One region of the Shewanella sp. ALD9 genome, then DNA from elsewhere that is predicted to be linked to it. Evidence: predicted binding sites of a transcription regulator. Region 1 holds the regulator's gene; the other holds the start of a gene.
What was found. Region 1 encodes FliA, which starts transcription of late flagellar genes. Its sites were predicted from a motif close to CTAAAGNTNNNNNNNNNNNNGCCGATA; they were not measured.
Positions count from the first base shown of each region.

Region 1 (3,483 bases):
CAGCCTATGCATTTGAGTAAAGATATGACTCGGGATCAAGCAAGTGGTTTACGTATGATGAATCAACCAAATAACGATAAAGTTAAAGTAATTGCCGTATCCGGTGGTAAAGGCGGAGTGGGTAAAACCAGTGTGTCAATTAATACTGCGGTAGCACTAGCTGAAAAAGGCAAACGCGTATTAGTGCTTGATGCCGATTTAGGTTTAGCCAACGTCGATGTCATGCTTGGGATACGTGCTGAGAAAAATTTATCTCATGTTTTGTCCGGAGATGCCGAATTAGATGACATCATTGTTCGTGGACCTAAAGGTATTGGTATTGTTCCTGCCACATCGGGTTCTCAAGCGATGGTTGAGTTGTCGCCAGCACAACATGCTGGACTTATCCGTGCATTTAGTGAAATGCGAACTCAGTTCGATATTTTAATTGTGGATACTGCTGCTGGTATATCAGACATGGTGCTGAGTTTTTCTCGTGCATCACAGGATGTATTGATAGTCGTTTGCGACGAACCAACATCAATTACTGATGCTTATGCGCTGATTAAAATTTTAAGTCGTGAACATGGTGTGTTCCACTTCAAAATTGTGGCAAATATGGTACGTAGTTTACGAGAAGGTATGGAATTATTTGCTAAACTCAGTAAAGTGACGGATAGATTTTTAGATGTTGCTTTAGAATTAGTGGCAACAATACCATTCGATGAAAATTTACGTAAAGCTGTTCGTAAGCAAAAGTTAGTTGTTGAAGCGTATCCTAAGTCGCCTTCAGCTATTGCTTATCATGGATTAGCCAATAAAATTATGACTTGGCCAGTTCCACAACAGCCAGGTGGTCATTTAGAGTTTTTTGTTGAACGTCTTGTACAACGTAAGCCGATACAAGAAGGAAGAACGAGTGAATAAAGCCGCCGCGTATACTCAGTTCGATAACAAAACGTCTATTGTTGAACAGTATGCACCGTTGGTAAAAAGAATTGCTCATCATATGCTGGCAAGATTACCAGCATCGGTGCAACTTGATGATTTATTACAAGCTGGGATGATGGGGTTACTTGAGGCCTCATCTAAATTTGATAACAGTAAAGGGGCCAAGTTTGAAACCTTTGCAGGCATCAGAATTCGTGGTGCAATGATAGATGAAATTCGACGTGGTGACTGGGTTCCGCGCTCAGTTCATCGTAATAATCGTCTAGTAGCACATGCAATTGATGAATTGGGGCAACTGCTTGGAAGAGATGCCAATGATACAGAAATTGCTGAAAAACTTGATATGTCTCTCGATGAATACCATCATATCTTAAATGATGTTTCTGTTGGTAAAATCATAGGCATAGAAGACCTTGGTGTGTCGCAAGATGTGTTAATCACAGACAACGAAACGCCAGATGAAACCTTTGACTCGCTTGCTGAAATTCAATTCCAATCTGCATTGGTTGAAGCAATTAAGACATTGCCAGAAAGAGATGCATTAGTGTTGTCGTTGTATTACGACGAAGCATTAAATTTAAAAGAAATCGGTGCCATCCTTGAAGTTAGCGAATCGCGAGTAAGCCAGATATTAAGTCAGGCAATGCTCAGATTAAAAGCGAAACTCAAGCATTGGACACAAGAATAATAACTTATCTAGAGCAAACGAGTGTCAGCTCACCGGAGGAAACCTTGGACAAGAATATGAAGATTCTTATTGTTGACGATTTTTCAACAATGAGGCGTATCATTAAGAACTTGTTGCGAGATTTGGGATTTAATAATACCCAAGAAGCAGATGATGGCTCAACAGCCCTACCTATGTTACAAAAAGGCGATTTTGATTTTGTGGTAACAGACTGGAATATGCCTGGAATGCAAGGTATTGATTTACTTAGAGCAATCCGTGCAGATGATTCGTTAAAGCATTTACCTGTGCTAATGGTAACTGCAGAAGCTAAGCGTGAACAGATTATTGCTGCAGCGCAAGCCGGTGTAAATGGTTATGTCGTAAAACCTTTTACCGCAGCTACGTTAAAAGAAAAGTTAGACAAAATCTTTGAACGACTCGCATAAGCAAGGATAAGTCATGCAGGCATCAATATCGGGGTTAATCACTCTCGAACAGGCCCAAGAACTTGTTGAATTGCTTACCTTGGGTCAACAAGATAAAGCCGATGAAATGATCAGAGAGCTTGCAACGCCATTGCAGCGTGAGCTTTTTGAAGAAGTTGGTAAGCTAACTCGACAACTCCATAGTGCACTAAAAGATTTTCAAGTTGATAACCGTTTATCTGAATTAGCCAATACCGAAATACCAGATGCTAAAGAAAGATTGAACTATGTTATCGACATGACAGAACAAGCCGCAAATAAAACCATGGATGCAGTTGAAGAATGTCTACCTTTGGCCGATACCATCATTAGCAATATACAATCAGTGACGCCAATGTGGGATAAATTGATGCGTCGTGACATAGAAATGGGTGAGTTTAAGTCACTTTGTCATGATGTTCAGCAGTTTATGTTACATAGTGAAAATGATTCTAATCGTCTTCGCGAGTTATTAAATGAAATTTTGATGGCGCAAGACTTCCAAGATTTGACGGGGCAAATGATCCGTCGAGTGATTGATTTAGTTCGTGAAGTAGAAAGTAATCTGGTCTCAATGCTAACGGTATTCGGAGATCATACTACCGAATCATTGCCAACTATAAACGAAAATAAAATAGAAGCAGAAGGTCCCATCATGCATGCTGAACTGCGTGAAGATGTGGTGACAGGTCAAGATGAAGTAGACGATCTGCTATCAAGTCTGGGTTTCTAATTAGGAGTCAATTTAATGTCTTTTGATGTTGATGAAGAGATACTCCAGGACTTTTTAATTGAAGCTGGCGAGATTTTAGAGCTTCTACAGGAGCAGCTAGTTGCTCTTGAAAATAATCCTGATGACAGTGATTTACTCAATGCTATTTTCCGTGGATTCCATACTGTTAAAGGTGGGGCTGGTTTTTTAAGTCTAAAACCGATGGTTGACGTGTGTCATGAAGCTGAAAACACGTTCGATTTATTACGCACCGGTAAACGTGGCGTAAATGCAGAATTAATGGATATTATTTTGCAAGCGGTCGACGCGATTAATTCCATGTTTGCTCAAACTCAACAGGGAGAATCACAAGACCCTGCTGATTCTGCATTACTTGCTAAACTCAAATTATTAAGTTCAGGTGCGCCATTACCTTCAGAAATGTCGGCAGATGAGCCAGAACCAATTGAAAATATTGTTGAATTCAGTGATCCTGAATATGTTGAAGATATTAGCATTCCCTCAGCGGAAGTATCTGACACTGGCAGTATTGATGACATTGATGAGTCAGAATTTGAGGCGTTGCTTGATGCCTTACATGGTCCGGGTAAAAGTCCTGTTGCAGCTAAACCTTCTGAAGTAAAAAAAGACAATATTGATTCAAAGCCTGCCGCAAGTAGTAGCGATGAAATCACTGATGATGAGTT
Region 1 is NZ_PJCD01000002.1:6,168-9,650, reverse strand. Features, by position in the region: gene flhF (flagellar biosynthesis protein FlhF) at 1-20, shown strand, start outside; gene CXF88_RS03520 (MinD/ParA family protein) at 25-906, shown strand; gene CXF88_RS03515 (RNA polymerase sigma factor FliA) at 899-1,618, shown strand; gene cheY (chemotaxis response regulator CheY) at 1,663-2,046, shown strand; gene CXF88_RS03505 (protein phosphatase CheZ) at 2,060-2,797, shown strand; gene CXF88_RS03500 (chemotaxis protein CheA) at 2,813-3,483, shown strand, end outside.

Region 2 (3,483 bases), on a different contig from region 1:
CTAACAGAGGTGCCAGAGTGACCCACGCTAAACGTATCGTATGGGCTTTCTTCACGCCATGGGAAAGGATGTAAGCCATTCTTTTGTCGAATGGTATGCATCTGTTCACGACGATCGGTAAGGATTTTATGTGGATAAGCTTGATGCCCTACATCCCAAACTAACTGATCAAATGGGGTATTGTAGACATAATGAAGTGCCACAGTTAATTCAACTGTGCCTAAGCCAGAAGCAAAATGTCCGCTAGAAATAGCAACAGACTGAAGTAAGAACTGTCTGAGTTCATCAGACACTTGAGGAAGTAAACCTTGAGGTAACTTCCTTAATTCTTCTGGTGTATTAGCTTTCGCTAGTACTGGAAATTTAGAAATATCGAAGCTCATAGCGAGATTGTCTGACTCTTTATTATAATCTTCGCTCAATAATGTAGTGGGCGAAGTCTGCAATTAACTGGCTATTGTATGGTAATTTAGTCAGCGCTGATAGTGCATCTTGTATTAGTTGTTCTGCACAGGCTTTGGCACCATCGAGACCCAATAGTTTCGGGAAAGTGCTTTTATTCGATTGCTGATCGCTGCCTTGTGGTTTGCCTAGCTCTTCGGTGCTAGCAGTAATATCTAAAATATCATCTTGCACTTGAAAAGCGAGCCCAAGCGTATGGGCATATTTCATCATTAATTTATAATGCTCATCGGGTACGTCAGCAGCGATTAAGGCAAGCTCAACCGCACAACTGATTAACGCTCCGGTTTTTTTATTATGTAATTCGGTTAATCGGTCTAAATTTATACTGTGATCTGTTGCACTCAGATCAATCGCCTGCCCACCGCACATACCTTGATACCCTGAAGCTTTTGCGAGTACTCTGACCATCGCCAGTTGTTGCTTCGGATGTAAGTCATTACAAGGGGCTGTGATAATTTCAAAAGCCAATGTTTGCAACGCATCACCGGCTAAAATCGCGGTGGCTTCGTCAAATGCAATATGAACAGTTGGTTGGCCACGACGAAGTGCATCGTTATCCATTGCCGGTAAGTCATCGTGTATTAATGAATAGGCATGAATACACTCAATAGCAGCCGCGGCTTTATCAAGTGCATTGATATTGACACCGAGCATGTCACCTACACTGTAGACCAAAAATGGTCTTATGCGTTTCCCACCCAATAGCGCACCATGGAGCATCGCTGCTTTTAAATCTGGTGCAGCGTCATCGAGCAGCGTTAAATGTTGGTTAAGAATACCATTAACGCGATTTTGGTATGTTGTTATTGCTTCAGCTAACACGTATCAAGACCTATTATTTAATACACACTATGTTGACGATTATTCACTTTCTACAGTGAACGACGCTAATTCGGCATCATCTTCATTTAATAAGATAGAGACTTTTTGCTGTGCTTGCTCAAGTTTTGCTTGGCTTTGACGTACTAACTTAATGCCACGCTCAAACTGCTTAAGTGCATCATCCAGCGACACTTCACCTTGCTCCAAATGAGCAACAATGGTTTCAAGTTCAGTTAATGATTGTTCAAAACTGAGATTTTCAGGTTTTTTAGCCACGAGTAATATTCCTTTCATTCAGCGTGTGACAAGGTATATCAGCCCAGCGTATCGGTCAAATACAGTCGCTGGTTATTTGCTCAACAGCACGCTTTGTTATTGAATTTTGTTTAGAATGTACAAAAACAAGCTAAACTTGAGCCAAGTTTGTCCGATAACAAGTCATGATTTAAATTTGCTAGCAAAAATAGTATTGAAACTTTTGCTGTAATACATAACGATGGGCATTGTTATCAACACAAAATGCTGTCGGATTATTCGGATCATATAACGTGCGCTAACAGCACGATGGAAGTAGCACAAATAAGCAGCATAATGACTGCGATTGAGGAGAGGTTGTGGATTTAGCTACCCTAATAGGTATTATCGGTGCTTTTGCATTTATTATTGGTGCGATGATCACCAGTGGTGGTATCGGATTATTTATCGATGTACCGTCAATTTTGATTGTTGTGGCAGGCTCTTTATTTGTGGTGATGATGAAATTTAACCTAAAGCAATTTTTAGGTTCAATAAAGATTGGTATGAAAGCCTTCATGTTTAAATTAGATAAACCTGAAGACTTGATAGAACAAGCTGTCACCATGGCTGATGCTGCCCGTAAAGGCGGTTTTTTAGCATTAGAAGAAGCGGTTATTACCAACACCTTTATGCAAAAAGCCGTTGATATGTTAGTTGATGGCCATGACGGTGATGTGGTGCGCAACGCATTAGAAAAAGACATCGCATTAACTGAAGAACGCCACAAAACAGGGGTGGGTATTTTTAAAGCCATGGGCGATGTGGCACCTGCAATGGGCATGATTGGTACTTTAGTTGGTTTAGTGGCGATGCTATCTAACATGGACGATCCAAAGTCTATTGGACCTTCAATGGCAGTGGCATTGTTAACGACTCTTTACGGCGCGGTGATTGCCAACATGATCGCCATCCCGATGGCAGATAAATTATCATTGCGGATGAATGAAGAATTGCTTAATCGTAATTTAATTATGGATGCAGTATTAGCGATTCAAGATGGACAGAATCCACGGGTTATTGAAGGCTTTTTGAAGAACTATTTGGCTGAAAGTGTGCGAAAAATCGATACAACGGACGGAGAGTAACTCATGGCTAAGGCCAAGTGTGATTGTCCACCCGCTGGCGCCCCTATGTGGCTTGCCACATTTGCAGACTTAATGTCGTTGCTGATGTGTTTCTTCGTGTTGTTGTTAGCGTTCTCTGAAATGGACGTGATGAAGTTTAAACAAATCGCTGGTTCAATGAAGTATGCATTCGGGGTACAAAACAAAGTTGAAGTAAAAGACATTCCTAAGGGGACGTCTGTTATTGCGCTTGAATTCCGCCCAGGTCGCCCCGATCCCACTCCAATAGAGATCATTAATCAACAAACCAATGAAATGACTCAGCCGACGATAGAATATCAGGCGGGTGAAGAAGACAGCGCGGGTGGGACTCAAAAACAGAATGGTGAGCAACGCGGTGGCAATGCAGCCGCAACAGCGCAACAAGAAGCTGAAGCCGTTAAAAAAGACGCTGCCTCTTCGCAAGAAAACATTAATGATCAAGTTAAAAAAATGGCTGAAAAACTCAATGAAGAAATTGTCGATGGCGCCATTGAAATTGAATCTTTAGGCCAACAAATTATTATCCGTATCCGTGAGAAAGGCTCTTTTGCTTCGGGCTCAGGCTTTTTACAACCTAAGTTCAAACCTATTGTGCGCTCAATTGGTGAATTATTAAAAGATGTCCCTGGGATTATTACGGTGTCGGGTCACACTGATGGTGCTGATATTAATAATGAGCTTTACAGTTCAAACTGGGAACTATCAAGCCAACGAGCTGTGGCTGTGGCTCATGAATTAAGAAGAGTTTCTGGTTTTGATGAATCAAGGATGAAAGTGGTTGGCGAGGCGTCTA
Region 2 is NZ_PJCD01000003.1:203,095-206,577, forward strand. Features, by position in the region: gene dxs (1-deoxy-D-xylulose-5-phosphate synthase) at 1-383, opposite strand, end outside; gene ispA ((2E,6E)-farnesyl diphosphate synthase) at 406-1,287, opposite strand; gene xseB (exodeoxyribonuclease VII small subunit) at 1,327-1,563, opposite strand; gene pomA (flagellar motor protein PomA) at 1,902-2,669, shown strand; gene CXF88_RS08540 (flagellar motor protein MotB) at 2,673-3,483, shown strand, end outside.
Region 2: the regulator FliA is predicted to act here: its motif matches at 1,694-1,720, upstream of pomA (flagellar motor protein PomA).